DNA from 2 places in the Bacillus sp. L381 genome. Region 2 is predicted to be linked to the other one. Evidence: a T-box and tRNA genes for the amino acid it is inferred to sense, from the RefSeq annotation. Region 2 holds a T-box; the other holds one or more tRNA genes.
What was found. A T-box is a leader RNA that pairs with one kind of tRNA and senses whether it is charged. The one in region 2 lies ahead of thrS (threonine--tRNA ligase), so its partner is inferred to be a tRNA-Thr.
Positions count from the first base shown of each region.

Region 1: it has a tRNA-Thr gene. The T-box ahead of thrS (threonine--tRNA ligase) is inferred to sense a tRNA for this amino acid. The anticodon was not compared.

Region 1 is NZ_CP127224.1:92,765-100,359, forward strand. It holds rRNA gene QRX25_RS00495 (23S ribosomal RNA) at 69-2,998, shown strand; rRNA gene rrf (5S ribosomal RNA) at 3,050-3,165, shown strand; tRNA gene QRX25_RS00505 (tRNA-Val) at 3,189-3,264, shown strand; tRNA gene QRX25_RS00510 (tRNA-Thr) at 3,270-3,345, shown strand; tRNA gene QRX25_RS00515 (tRNA-Lys) at 3,383-3,458, shown strand; tRNA gene QRX25_RS00520 (tRNA-Leu) at 3,465-3,546, shown strand; tRNA gene QRX25_RS00525 (tRNA-Gly) at 3,571-3,645, shown strand; tRNA gene QRX25_RS00530 (tRNA-Leu) at 3,660-3,745, shown strand; tRNA gene QRX25_RS00535 (tRNA-Arg) at 3,757-3,833, shown strand; tRNA gene QRX25_RS00540 (tRNA-Pro) at 3,850-3,926, shown strand; tRNA gene QRX25_RS00545 (tRNA-Ala) at 3,931-4,006, shown strand; rRNA gene QRX25_RS00550 (16S ribosomal RNA) at 4,172-5,721, shown strand; rRNA gene QRX25_RS00555 (23S ribosomal RNA) at 5,896-7,595, shown strand, end outside.
Region 2 is NZ_CP127224.1:1,878,151-1,885,745, forward strand. It holds gene ggt (gamma-glutamyltransferase) at 1-977, shown strand, start outside; gene QRX25_RS09140 (MFS transporter) at 1,024-2,199, opposite strand; gene QRX25_RS09145 (ArsR/SmtB family transcription factor) at 2,337-2,639, opposite strand; gene thrS (threonine--tRNA ligase) at 2,671-4,599, opposite strand; T-box leader at 4,652-4,876, opposite strand; gene QRX25_RS09155 (LysR family transcriptional regulator) at 5,301-6,110, opposite strand; gene QRX25_RS09160 (zinc-binding dehydrogenase) at 6,229-7,209, shown strand; gene QRX25_RS09165 (hypothetical protein) at 7,206-7,595, opposite strand, start outside.

The DNA.
Region 1 (7,595 bases), 1.8 Mb from region 2:
AAACTAGATAACAGAAGTAATTCACATTCAATTGTAATGCAAGATATCACGTAGTGATTCTTTTTAACGGTTAAGTTAGAAAGGGCGCACGGTGGATGCCTTGGCACTAGGAGCCGATGAAGGACGGGACGAACACCGATATGCTTCGGGGAGCTGTAAGCAAGCTTTGATCCGGAGATTTCCGAATGGGGAAACCCACCACTCGTAATGGAGTGGTATCCATATCTGAATACATAGGATATGAGAAGGCAGACCCGGGGAACTGAAACATCTAAGTACCCGGAGGAAGAGAAAGCAAATGCGATTCCCTGAGTAGCGGCGAGCGAAACGGGACCAGCCCAAACCAAGAGGCTTGCCTCTTGGGGTTGTAGGACACTCTGTACGGAGTTACAAAGGAACGAGGTAGATGAAGAGGTCTGGAAAGGCCCGCCATAGGAGGTAACAGCCCTGTAGTCAAAACTTCGTTCTCTCCTGAGTGGATCCTGAGTACGGCGGAACACGTGAAATTCCGTCGGAATCCGGGAGGACCATCTCCCAAGGCTAAATACTCCCTAGTGACCGATAGTGAACCAGTACCGTGAGGGAAAGGTGAAAAGCACCCCGGAAGGGGAGTGAAAGAGATCCTGAAACCGTGTGCCTACAAGTAGTCAGAGCCCGTTAACGGGTGATGGCGTGCCTTTTGTAGAATGAACCGGCGAGTTACGATCCCGTGCAAGGTTAAGCAGAAGATGCGGAGCCGCAGCGAAAGCGAGTCTGAATAGGGCGAATTGAGTACGTGGTCGTAGACCCGAAACCAGGTGATCTACCCATGTCCAGGGTGAAGTTCAGGTAACACTGAATGGAGGCCCGAACCCACGCACGTTGAAAAGTGCGGGGATGAGGTGTGGGTAGGGGTGAAATGCCAATCGAACCTGGAGATAGCTGGTTCTCTCCGAAATAGCTTTAGGGCTAGCCTCAAGGTAAGAGTCTCGGAGGTAGAGCACTGATTGGACTAGGGGCCCCTACCGGGTTACCGAATTCAGTCAAACTCCGAATGCCGATGACTTATCCTTGGGAGTCAGACTGCGAGTGATAAGATCCGTAGTCGAAAGGGAAACAGCCCAGACCGCCAGCTAAGGTCCCAAAGTATACGTTAAGTGGAAAAGGATGTGGAGTTGCTTAGACAACCAGGATGTTGGCTTAGAAGCAGCCACCATTTAAAGAGTGCGTAATAGCTCACTGGTCGAGTGACTCTGCGCCGAAAATGTACCGGGGCTAAACGTATCACCGAAGCTGCGGACTGTTCTTCGAACAGTGGTAGGAGAGCGTTCTAAGGGCTGTGAAGCAAGACCGGAAGGACTTGTGGAGCGCTTAGAAGTGAGAATGCCGGTATGAGTAGCGAAAGAGGGGTGAGAATCCCCTCCACCGAATGCCTAAGGTTTCCTGAGGAAGGCTCGTCCGCTCAGGGTTAGTCGGGACCTAAGCCGAGGCCGAAAGGCGTAGGCGATGGATAACAGGTTGATATTCCTGTACCACCTCCTCACCATTTGAGCAATGGGGGGACGCAGGAGGATAGGGTAAGCGCGGTATTGGATATCCGCGTCCAAGCAGTTAGGCTGGGAAATAGGCAAATCCGTTTCCCGTGAAGGCTGAGCTGTGATGGCGAGCGAATTATAGTAGCGAAGTTCCTGATTCCACACTGCCAAGAAAAGCCTCTAGCGAGGTGAGAGGTGCCCGTACCGCAAACCGACACAGGTAGGCGAGGAGAGAATCCTAAGGTGATCGAGAGAACTCTCGTTAAGGAACTCGGCAAAATGACCCCGTAACTTCGGGAGAAGGGGTGCTCTGTTAGGGTGCAAGCCCGAGAGAGCCGCAGTGAATAGGCCCAGGCGACTGTTTAGCAAAAACACAGGTCTCTGCGAAGCCGTAAGGCGAAGTATAGGGGCTGACGCCTGCCCGGTGCTGGAAGGTTAAGAGGAGCGCTTAGCGTAAGCGAAGGTGCGAATTGAAGCCCCAGTAAACGGCGGCCGTAACTATAACGGTCCTAAGGTAGCGAAATTCCTTGTCGGGTAAGTTCCGACCCGCACGAAAGGCGCAACGATCTGGGCACTGTCTCAACGAGAGACTCGGTGAAATTATAGTACCTGTGAAGATGCAGGTTACCCGCGACAGGACGGAAAGACCCCGTGGAGCTTTACTGCAGCCTGATATTGAATGTTGGTACAGCTTGTACAGGATAGGTAGGAGCCTTGGAAACCGGAGCGCCAGCTTCGGTGGAGGCATCGGTGGGATACTACCCTGGCTGTATTGACCTTCTAACCCGCCGCCCTTATCGGGCGGGGAGACAGTGTCAGGTGGGCAGTTTGACTGGGGCGGTCGCCTCCTAAAAGGTAACGGAGGCGCCCAAAGGTTCCCTCAGAATGGTTGGAAATCATTCGCAGAGTGTAAAGGCACAAGGGAGCTTGACTGCGAGACCTACAAGTCGAGCAGGGACGAAAGTCGGGCTTAGTGATCCGGTGGTTCCGCATGGAAGGGCCATCGCTCAACGGATAAAAGCTACCCCGGGGATAACAGGCTTATCTCCCCCAAGAGTCCACATCGACGGGGAGGTTTGGCACCTCGATGTCGGCTCATCGCATCCTGGGGCTGTAGTCGGTCCCAAGGGTTGGGCTGTTCGCCCATTAAAGCGGTACGCGAGCTGGGTTCAGAACGTCGTGAGACAGTTCGGTCCCTATCCGTCGCGGGCGCAGGAAATTTGAGAGGAGCTGTCCTTAGTACGAGAGGACCGGGATGGACGCACCGCTGGTGTACCAGTTGTTCTGCCAAGGGCATCGCTGGGTAGCTATGTGCGGACGGGATAAGTGCTGAAAGCATCTAAGCATGAAGCCCCCCTCAAGATGAGATTTCCCATTCCGCAAGGAAGTAAGATCCCTGAAAGATGATCAGGTTGATAGGTCTGAGGTGGAAGTGTGGCGACACATGGAGCTGACAGATACTAATCGATCGAGGACTTAACCAATTTTGAATGTATGCTTCCTGTTATCTAGTTTTGAGAGAACACTCTCAATGGTTTGGTGGCGATAGCGAAGAGGTCACACCCGTTCCCATGCCGAACACGGAAGTTAAGCTCTTCAGCGCCGATGGTAGTCGGGGGTTTCCCCCTGTGAGAGCAGGACGCCGCCAAGCCATTACACGTAAGTGTAATATACGGAGGATTAGCTCAGCTGGGAGAGCATCTGCCTTACAAGCAGAGGGTCGGCGGTTCGAGCCCGTCATCCTCCACCATATTTGCCGGCCTAGCTCAATTGGTAGAGCAACTGACTTGTAATCAGTAGGTTGGGGGTTCAAGTCCTCTGGCCGGCACCATTTTTGGACAAGATAATAACATAAGTTTTTTTAAAAAGAGCCATTAGCTCAGTTGGTAGAGCATCTGACTTTTAATCAGAGGGTCGAAGGTTCGAGTCCTTCATGGCTCACCATGTTACGCGGGTGTGGCGGAATTGGCAGACGCGCTAGACTTAGGATCTAGTGTCTTATGACGTGGGGGTTCAAGTCCCTTCACCCGCATTATACAGGATAGTTATCCTGTATGCGGAAGTAGTTCAGTGGTAGAACACCACCTTGCCAAGGTGGGGGTCGCGGGTTCGAATCCCGTCTTCCGCTCCAACTATACCATCCACGCCGGGGTGGTGGAATTGGCAGACACACAGGACTTAAAATCCTGCGGTAGGTGACTACCGTGCCGGTTCAAGTCCGGCCCTCGGCATTCATTATTATGCGCCCGTAGCTCAATTGGATAGAGCGTTTGACTACGGATCAAAAGGTTAGGGGTTCGACTCCTCTCGGGCGCGCCATAATAAAACATATAATCGGGAAGTAGCTCAGCTTGGTAGAGCACATGGTTTGGGACCATGGGGTCGCAGGTTCGAATCCTGTCTTCCCGACCACTTTGGGGCCTTAGCTCAGCTGGGAGAGCGCCTGCTTTGCACGCAGGAGGTCAGCGGTTCGATCCCGCTAGGCTCCACCATTTACAAAAAACATGTTGACTTTAAAAGAAACTTATTATATACTTAAAAAGTTGCTTGGAAAAGTGAACAAAATGATCTTTGAAAACTAAACAAGACAAAACGTACCTGTTAATTCAAAGTTTTAAATAAATCGCACAGCGATGTGCGTAGTCAGTCAAACTACTTTATCGGAGAGTTTGATCCTGGCTCAGGACGAACGCTGGCGGCGTGCCTAATACATGCAAGTCGAGCGGACAGATGGGAGCTTGCTCCCTGATGTTAGCGGCGGACGGGTGAGTAACACGTGGGTAACCTGCCTGTAAGACTGGGATAACTCCGGGAAACCGGGGCTAATACCGGATGCTTGTTTGAACCGCATGGTTCAGACATAAAAGGTGGCTTCGGCTACCACTTACAGATGGACCCGCGGCGCATTAGCTAGTTGGTGAGGTAACGGCTCACCAAGGCGACGATGCGTAGCCGACCTGAGAGGGTGATCGGCCACACTGGGACTGAGACACGGCCCAGACTCCTACGGGAGGCAGCAGTAGGGAATCTTCCGCAATGGACGAAAGTCTGACGGAGCAACGCCGCGTGAGTGATGAAGGTTTTCGGATCGTAAAGCTCTGTTGTTAGGGAAGAACAAGTGCCGTTCAAATAGGGCGGCACCTTGACGGTACCTAACCAGAAAGCCACGGCTAACTACGTGCCAGCAGCCGCGGTAATACGTAGGTGGCAAGCGTTGTCCGGAATTATTGGGCGTAAAGGGCTCGCAGGCGGTTTCTTAAGTCTGATGTGAAAGCCCCCGGCTCAACCGGGGAGGGTCATTGGAAACTGGGGAACTTGAGTGCAGAAGAGGAGAGTGGAATTCCACGTGTAGCGGTGAAATGCGTAGAGATGTGGAGGAACACCAGTGGCGAAGGCGACTCTCTGGTCTGTAACTGACGCTGAGGAGCGAAAGCGTGGGGAGCGAACAGGATTAGATACCCTGGTAGTCCACGCCGTAAACGATGAGTGCTAAGTGTTAGGGGGTTTCCGCCCCTTAGTGCTGCAGCTAACGCATTAAGCACTCCGCCTGGGGAGTACGGTCGCAAGACTGAAACTCAAAGGAATTGACGGGGGCCCGCACAAGCGGTGGAGCATGTGGTTTAATTCGAAGCAACGCGAAGAACCTTACCAGGTCTTGACATCCTCTGACAATCCTAGAGATAGGACGTCCCCTTCGGGGGCAGAGTGACAGGTGGTGCATGGTTGTCGTCAGCTCGTGTCGTGAGATGTTGGGTTAAGTCCCGCAACGAGCGCAACCCTTGATCTTAGTTGCCAGCATTCAGTTGGGCACTCTAAGGTGACTGCCGGTGACAAACCGGAGGAAGGTGGGGATGACGTCAAATCATCATGCCCCTTATGACCTGGGCTACACACGTGCTACAATGGGCAGAACAAAGGGCAGCGAAACCGCGAGGTTAAGCCAATCCCACAAATCTGTTCTCAGTTCGGATCGCAGTCTGCAACTCGACTGCGTGAAGCTGGAATCGCTAGTAATCGCGGATCAGCATGCCGCGGTGAATACGTTCCCGGGCCTTGTACACACCGCCCGTCACACCACGAGAGTTTGTAACACCCGAAGTCGGTGAGGTAACCTTTTTGGAGCCAGCCGCCGAAGGTGGGACAGATGATTGGGGTGAAGTCGTAACAAGGTAGCCGTATCGGAAGGTGCGGCTGGATCACCTCCTTTCTAAGGATTTTAACGGAATATAAGACCTTGGGTCTTATAAACAGAACGTTCCCTGTCTTGTTTAGTTTTGAAGGATCATTCGATTCTTCGAGATGTTGTTCTTTGAAAACTAGATAACAGAAGTAATTCACATTCAATTGTAATGCAAGATATCACGTAGTGATTCTTTTTAACGGTTAAGTTAGAAAGGGCGCACGGTGGATGCCTTGGCACTAGGAGCCGATGAAGGACGGGACGAACACCGATATGCTTCGGGGAGCTGTAAGCAAGCTTTGATCCGGAGATTTCCGAATGGGGAAACCCACCACTCGTAATGGAGTGGTATCCATATCTGAATACATAGGATATGAGAAGGCAGACCCGGGGAACTGAAACATCTAAGTACCCGGAGGAAGAGAAAGCAAATGCGATTCCCTGAGTAGCGGCGAGCGAAACGGGACCAGCCCAAACCAAGAGGCTTGCCTCTTGGGGTTGTAGGACACTCTGTACGGAGTTACAAAGGAACGAGGTAGATGAAGAGGTCTGGAAAGGCCCGCCATAGGAGGTAACAGCCCTGTAGTCAAAACTTCGTTCTCTCCTGAGTGGATCCTGAGTACGGCGGAACACGTGAAATTCCGTCGGAATCCGGGAGGACCATCTCCCAAGGCTAAATACTCCCTAGTGACCGATAGTGAACCAGTACCGTGAGGGAAAGGTGAAAAGCACCCCGGAAGGGGAGTGAAAGAGATCCTGAAACCGTGTGCCTACAAGTAGTCAGAGCCCGTTAACGGGTGATGGCGTGCCTTTTGTAGAATGAACCGGCGAGTTACGATCCCGTGCAAGGTTAAGCAGAAGATGCGGAGCCGCAGCGAAAGCGAGTCTGAATAGGGCGAATTGAGTACGTGGTCGTAGACCCGAAACCAGGTGATCTACCCATGTCCAGGGTGAAGTTCAGGTAACACTGAATGGAGGCCCGAACCCACGCACGTTGAAAAGTGCGGGGATGAGGTGTGGGTAGGGGTGAAATGCCAATCGAACCTGGAGATAGCTGGTTCTCTCCGAAATAGCTTTAGGGCTAGCCTCAAGGTAAGAGTCTCGGAGGTAGAGCACTGATTGGACTAGGGGCCCCTACCGGGTTACCGAATTCAGTCAAACTCCGAATGCCGATGACTTATCCTTGGGAGTCAGACTGCGAGTGATAAGATCCGTAGTCGAAAGGGAAACAGCCCAGACCGCCAGCTAAGGTCCCAAAGTATACGTTAAGTGGAAAAGGATGTGGAGTTGCTTAGACAACCAGGATGTTGGCTTAGAAGCAGCCACCATTTAAAGAGTGCGTAATAGCTCACTGGTCGAGTGACTCTGCGCCGAAAATGTACCGGGGCTAAACGTATCACCGAAGCTGCGGACTGTTCTTCGAACAGTGGTAGGAGAGCGTTCTAAGGGCTGTGAAGCAAGACCGGAAGGACTTGTGGAGCGCTTAGAAGTGAGAATGCCGGTATGAGTAGCGAAAGAGGGGTGAGAATCCCCTCCACCGAATGCCTAAGGTTTCCTGAGGAAGGCTCGTCCGCTCAGGGTTAGTCGGGACCTAAGCCGAGGCCGAAAGGCGTAGGCGATGGATAACAGGTTGATATTCCTGTACCACCTCCTCACCATTTGAGCAATGGGGGGACGCAGGAGGATAGGGTAAGCGCGGTATTGGATATCCGCGTCCAAGCAGTTAGGCTGGGAAATAGGCAAATCCGTTTCCCGTGAAGGCTGAGCTGTGATGGCGAGCGAATTATAGTAGCGAAGTTCCTGATTCCACACTGCCAAGAAAAGCCTCTAGCGAGGTGAGAGGTGCCCGTACCGCAAACCGACACAGGTAGGCGAGGAGAGAATCCTAAGGTGATCGAGAG
Region 2 (7,595 bases):
TTAAAAACTTCAACGTAACGATTGACGAGCCGATTTGGGGCGATTATCAGGGCTATCATATCGCGACTGCTCCTCCTCCAAGTTCCGGCGGTGTTTTCCTGTTACAAATGCTGAACCTCCTGGATGATTTTAAGCTTTCTCAATATGATATCCGTTCTTGGCAAAAATATCAGCTTCTCGCTGAAACAATGCATTTAGCTTATGCTGACCGAGCCGCATTTGCCGGGGATCCCGAGTTCGTCAACGTGCCTCTCAAAGGTCTCTTGAATCAAGATTATATCAATGCCCGCAGACAGCTGATAGATATTAATAAAGTGAATAAAAAACCGAAAGCCGGCGATCCTTGGGCCTATCAAGAAGGTTCTGCAAACTATAAACAAGTGGAGCAGCCGACTGACAAACAAGAAGGCCAAACGACTCACTTCACGGTAGCCGATCGCTTCGGAAATGTCGTATCTTACACGACAACGATTGAACAGCTGTTCGGTTCCGGCATTATGGTTCCCGGATACGGTGTTGTTTTGAACAATGAATTAACAGACTTCGATGCGGTGCCGGGCGGCGCAAATGAAGTGCAGCCGAATAAACGTCCGCTCAGCAGCATGACCCCGACCATTTTATTCAAAAATAACGAACCTGTCCTGACTGTCGGCTCCCCCGGCGGAGCAACGATTATCTCTTCCGTTCTGCAAACGATCCTAAACAAAGTCGAATATGGCATGGATCTGAAAGCGGCGGTCGAAGAGCCGAGAATTTACACAAACAGCATGACATCCTATCGATATGAAGAAGGAGTGCCGGAAGAAGCCCGCACAAAACTGAACGAAATGGGGCATAAATTCGGCGCAAGTCCGGTTGATATCGGAAACGTGCAAAGCATACTAATCGACCGTGAGAACGGCACCTTCACCGGAGTTGCTGACTCAAGCCGAAACGGAGCCGCAATCGGTGTAAACCTGAAAAAATGTGAAAAATAACAAGACAAAAAGCCTCGTTTCTCAAGCTGAGAAATGAGGCTTTTGTTTATTCTGCGCTGTATTCAGATGAAGTTTTTTCAGATGTTAACGATGCAAGCGAAAGCACGCTGCACATCGCAATGACAACACCGGCTGCTCCGATCCATGTCACTGACGCAAGAGACAGATGAGTGACAACAATGCCTCCGATTCCTGCCCCCGCCGCCATAGCCAGCTGCATCACAGATTGGTTAAGGCCAAGTAATACCCCCGAGGATTCAGGCTCCATCGTTGCCAAATGATACTGCTGGGCAGGCCCTGATGACCAGGCGGCGAAGGACCAAAATATAAGCACGGCCGCTGCTCCGGCAGCAGAATGTGTAACAAACGGCAATAACATGAGCATGATAGCATGAAGCGTCATTCCGCCGGTTAATGTGACACGCGCCCCCCATCTGTCTGCGCTGAAACCGCCGGCTTTAGAACCGGCAAGACTTGCGACACCGAAAATAAGCAGCAATGTACTCAGCATTCCGCTGCCGATATGAGTGACGTTCAGTAAATACGGAGAAAGGTACGTATACGCAACTGAATAGCCTCCGAGCCAAAAAAACGTGATAGCCAGGCCGACAGCCACCTTTCGTTTCTTTAAGAGAGAGAATTGCTTGATGAGCGGCACGGGTTTATCTCCTTTTATCTCAGGCAAAGCGAAACGTATAATAAGCATGGCAATGACTCCGATTGCCGCAATACCGGCGAAGACCATCTTCCAGCCAAAAGCTTCCGACACGGTTCTTCCGATCGGCACACCGATAATAAGCGCTGCCGTAAATCCCATAATGACTGTCGCGAGAGAGCTTGCCTGCTTTCCCGGAGGAGCGATTTTTGCTGCGATCGTAAGCGCGGTGACCACCACAGTTCCCGCTCCAAGCGCCATGATCACCCGAGCTGCAGCAAATAAGCCGTATCCCTGCACAAGAAACGAACTTATATTCCCGATAACAAACAGTCCAAGAGCATAGATCATGAGCTTCCTTCTGTCCAGCCTTGCTGTAAGAGCCATTATGACGGGCGTTCCGATTGCATAAACGAGCGAAAAAATCGTAATCAGCTGCCCTGCCGCTGCTACAGTGACTCCCAAGGAACCTGCAATTTTATCAAGCACCCCGGATATCACATATTCAGACGTCCCCACTAAAAAGCTGATAATCGCCAAAATATAAACCTTCCATGTATTTTCCACATGACACACTCCTTCATAGATGTTTTATATAAAGATATATTGGAATATATCGATATAATATATTAAAGAAACAAATCGCAATATGTCGATGTAATGTTGGAAAAGAAAACTGAATCCCTTTTCTAAAGGATTCAGCCCTACATTTCGCGCTGAAAATAATCGGCCATCGCCTTTATCGCTTCTTCATCTCTTTTATAATAGGTGTATTTGCCAATCCGTTTTGTTTGGATAAGGCCCGCCCGCTGAAGGATGGAAAGATATTGAGACGCCGTTGACTGTGTCATCTGAAGCTTATCGGTGATCTGACTCACACATACTCCGATCTCATTCATATCAATGCCATCATGCGGGGCGAAATGACGGTCCGGCTCTTTCAGCCATTGTAAAATCTCAAGCCGTGACTCATTAGACAACGCTTTAAAAACATCAATAGGTTTCATACGTTTTATTATATCGTGATTTTGCGATATGTCAATGTCGATTTACTTGAATCTCTTGTTTTGTTTCATTTATGATCCGGGAAACAAAATCACTCACACTCTCTTCAAATGTGTCTTCCCGCCCGTATTGTCTTATGTGTACAGTTTGATGACGGCACTCATTATCCCCCACAACAGCAATATACGGTATTTTTTTCATTTGTGCTTCTCTGATTTTATAGCCGAGTTTTTCATCCCGCTGATCAAGCTCAGCCCGGATACCCGCTTTCTTCATTTGCAGGTGCACCTGTTCTGCGCAGTCCCGGTGTGCGGTGTTTGACACGGGGATGATTTTTGCCTGTACCGGAGCGAGCCATAAAGGGAACGCTCCCCCGTAATGTTCGGTAATGATTCCGAGGAATCTGTCGAGGGATCCGAAAACTGCCCGGTGAATGACAACAGGACGCACTTTTTGGTTTTTTTCATCAATATATGTTAAATCAAATTTCTCCGGCATTTGAAAATCCAGCTGGACAGTGGCGCATTGATGGCTTCGGTTCAGCGCATCTTTTATATGAATATCAATTTTCGGTCCGTAAAATGCGCCATCCCCCTGGTTAAACCGAAAATCATATCCCTGTTCTTTTAATACTCTTTCTAATGCGCTCTCAGCCCGGTCCCACCAGTGTTCGCTTCCCATGTAATCTTCCGATCTCGTTGACAGCTCAATATCATAGGAAAAACCAAATGCGGTGTACACCTCGTGAATCAGCTGCAGCACTGAAGCGATTTCACTCTCGATCTGATCCGGCGTTACAAAAATGTGTGCGTCATCCTGGCAGAAAGATCTGACGCGGAGCAGGCCATTGAGCGCCCCGCTGAATTCGTGACGGTGCACCTGGCCGAACTCAGCTATCCGAATCGGAAGTTCACGATAAGAACGAAGCCTTTCTTTAAATATGAGCATGTGGCCGGGGCAGTTCATCGGCTTTAACGCGAAGCGCTGATGATCGGCTTCAGAGAAATACATATTCTCTTTATAATGATCCCAATGGCCGGATTGCTCCCACAGACGCTGATTCATCATCATAGGGGTGCGCACTTCCTGATAATGATAGGCATCCTGCTTTGAACGCAGAAATGATTCAAGCGTATTTCGGATGAACTGACCGTTCGGCAGATAAAAAGGCATACCCGGCGCTTCTTCTGAAAACATAAAAAGTTGTAATTCCGCTCCCAATTTTCGATGATTTCTCTTCTCCGCCTCTTTCAACAGCTGAAAATGCCTGTTCAGCTCCTTTTTTGAAGCAAAGGCCTTCCCATAGATTCGCTGCATCATTTTTTGATTGCTGTCGCCGCGCCAATAAGCCCCTGATACATGAGTGAGCGAAAAAGCTTTTATCTGTCCTGCAGACGCCAAGTGCGGTCCCCGGCATAAATCCATGAATTCGCTCTGACGGTATATACTGACTGTATCAGTCTGCGGAATATCTGCTAAAAGCTCGAGCTTCAGCGGATCGTGCGCAAACAGCTGCTCTGCCTCTTCTCTGGAAATTTCTTCTCTAGTGATTTTCGGATTTTCTGAAATAATCTGGTTCATTTCTTTCTCAATGGCGGACAAATCTTTTTCAGTAATCGTATCCTTCATATCAAAATCATAATAAAACCCATTTTCTATAACGGGACCGATTCCTAAACAGACCTTCGGATACAGACGTTTTACAGCTTGCGCCAATACGTGCGCTGCTGTGTGTCTCATCACTTCAAGTCCTTCTTCAGACTGAAAGCTGCACAGTTCAATTTCAGCGTCCTCATGGATGCTTCTTCTAAGGTCATATAACGATCCGTTTACCTTGCCGGCGGCTGATGTCTTTTTCAAACCCGGACTGATTGATTGGGCAATCTCTTCTAACGTGATACCTTTCTCGTATTCTTTTTGTTTCCCGTCAGGAAAAGTAATTACAATGTGTAGTTTCTTCACGGTCTGATCTCTCCTTTATTTTTGATAAAAATAAAAACACACTCATCCCAAAGCAAGGGACGAGTGTGTGTCAGACCCGCGGTTCCACCCAAATTCCCGCCACTTCAAGCGGCGGCTCATTTTTGCCGTAACGCGGCTATACGGTATCGGCTGCTTTCGTTCACCGATACAGCTCAAAAGGCGGTAAGCTCATTCTTCGTGCCGGGAAGGTCTCAGCCGCGCCCTCCCTCTCTGTATTGCCGGTTAGAATGACTCATGTCCTTATCATTGCCATTTTTCAAATATAAAAATAAAAACACACACTCATCCCAAAGCAAGGGACGAGTGTGTGTCAGACCCGCGGTTCCACCCAAATTCCCGCCACTTCAAGCGGCGGCTCATTTTTGCCGTAACGCGGCTATACGGTATCGGCTGCTTTCGTTCACCGATACAGCTCAAAAGGCGGTAAGTCCATTCTTCGTGCCGGGAAGGTCTCAGCCGTGCCCTCCCTCTCTGTATGCCGGTTAAAATAGCTCATGTCCTTATCATTGCAGATTTTTTATCAGAAAAACTTTCTTTAATTATACATAAATTTCCGGAAAAAGAAAGTTTTTTTGAAAAATATCGATAAAGATAAGGTTAGCGTATACAGCTTTCCGGTTTTCTCACCTTCCGTTCGGTAATGCTTTTAATCCATTCAGAAGTTCTTCAAACGCCGGTGTCTAAAATAAATCACACCGGTAAATGAATGATATATTCATCTCCCGAAAACGTTCAGGGAGCTGATGAAGAAAAAGATTTTCCCGGGTTTGAAAATAACGGACGGATGAAGCAGGCAAAAAGGAAACTCCCATCCCCGCTTGCACCGCACTAATAATGGTTTCCAACGTCCCGAATTCAATGATTTTATGTACAGGCACTGCCTCTTCTTTCAATATGTTTTTTATTTTACGGCGGTGCGAACAGCCCGCCGCAAAAAACAAAATCGGCTCTCGCAGCAAGTCCGGCAAGCTTCCTTCCCGCGTGTTTGAGACCAAGGCCAACTCTTCTTGAAATACAGCGATTTGCTTAAGGTCTTCATGTTCGACCGGCCCATAAACAAAAGCGCCGTCCAGCTCATAAAGCAAGACGCGCTGCACCAAGGCATGTGTATCACCGGTTGACAGGGACAGCTGAACTTTCGGATAACGTTTGCAATACTCCGTAAAAAATTGAGGGAGATGGACGGCCGCCGCCGTTTCAAGAGAACCGATTCGGAGCGGGCCGTTCGGATTGCCGGCCTCTTGCGCTGTTTTTTGCGCCTCATGCAGCAGATGCAGAATTCTGTCTGCGTCTTTTAATAAGCTTTCACCTGCTGGTGTCAGCGTCATTCCCCGATTCGTCCGGTAAAACAGCTGTGTTTGCAAATGCCGTTCCAGCTGCTGAATTCGGTTTGTCACATTTGATTGAACATAATGCAGACTCTCGGCAGCCTTTGAAATACTGCCTTTGCGGGCAACAGCCTGAAAAACCTTTAAATCTCCGCTTTCCATGTATGGGCACCTTCTTGTTATGATTTTTATTGATAGCCTGCTATCAATTTTCATCGATTTACTGCAGCTGATACAGCCTGTAAAATTTTTCTCATCAATCATAAAGGAGAAATGAATTATGGATGCCCTTATCATACACGAAAATAGCTTTGATTTCAGGGAGACACCAAACAAACGTCCGGGAAACGGAGAAGTAAAAATAAAGTTGAAAACAGCCGGATTAAATCATCGCGATTTGTTTTTAATGAAAAAACACGGAACTGGAAGCCGTGAATTTATTCTCGGCTCAGACGGCGCGGGAATCGTAACTGAAATAGGACACGGCGTCCGTTCTCATTTATTACATTCAGAAGTCATCATAAACCCGGTGCTGAATTGGAAGACAGTTGAGGACGCACCAGACGTCCCTGATATTTTAGGCGGACCGAGCGACGGAACATTTTCACCTTATGTCATCGTTCCTGCGGAAAATGCCGTTTTAAAACCCGAACACCTCACATGGGAGGAAGCAGGCGTACTGCCGTTATCGGCATTAACCGCGTATCGGGCCTTGTTTACAAAAGGAAAATTGAAAAAGGGCGAACATCTGATTCTTCCGGGAATCGGAAGCGGCGTGGCAACATACGCCTTATTAATGGCAAAAGCAATCGGAGCGACAGTCAGCGTCACCTCCCGCAGTGAAAATAAAAAACAAACCGCGCTGACATACGGTGCAGACCGGGCAATTGACAGTTACGGTGACTGGAATGAAACGCTGAATGGCGAAAAAGCAGATATCATACTTGACGGTGTAGGCCCTGCTTTATTTCAACACTATCTTGACATTATGAAACCGAACGGCCGGATCATAACATTCGGTGCCAGTTCAGGCGATCAGCTCGAATTTCCTATTCGCTCGCTGTTTTTTCCGCAGATTCATATTCTCGGAACCTCAATGGGAAGCAATGAGGAATTCGCGGAAATGCTGGAATTGATAAAACGCTACGGCATCCGTCCCATTATCGACCGTATGTATCCTCTCAAAGAAGCAGCCGGAGCTTTTAACAGAATCCGAGACGGACGGCAGTTCGGCAATATCGGCTTTCGTATAGATGTCTAAAAAGAGGAGCGGACCCTTCCGTTCTCTTTTTTGTTTATAAGTCTTTCCGCTCTGACATATTCTTGATATGTTTCTTTCAAATAAATAAAAAAGTGTTTTCCCCCGGCTTTTAAAACTTTTCGATGGTACAGCCACACGACGGGTAAAGTGCACGTTAATAAAATAAAACGGGAAAGCACAGCAAACATGTTGGTGATCTTTAAGCGGCGCCGGCCAAGCTGGCGCAGAGCTTCCGCTTGAAATTCAATATGTTTTTCTTCATCAATTAAAATCTGCTCACAAATCGACTCCAGACACACGGAGCCAGTCACGTTTTTTAAGGCGTCATAATAAACGGCGGCGATAATTTCCGCTGTCAGCAGCACCATGATCGACTGCTCAAGGCT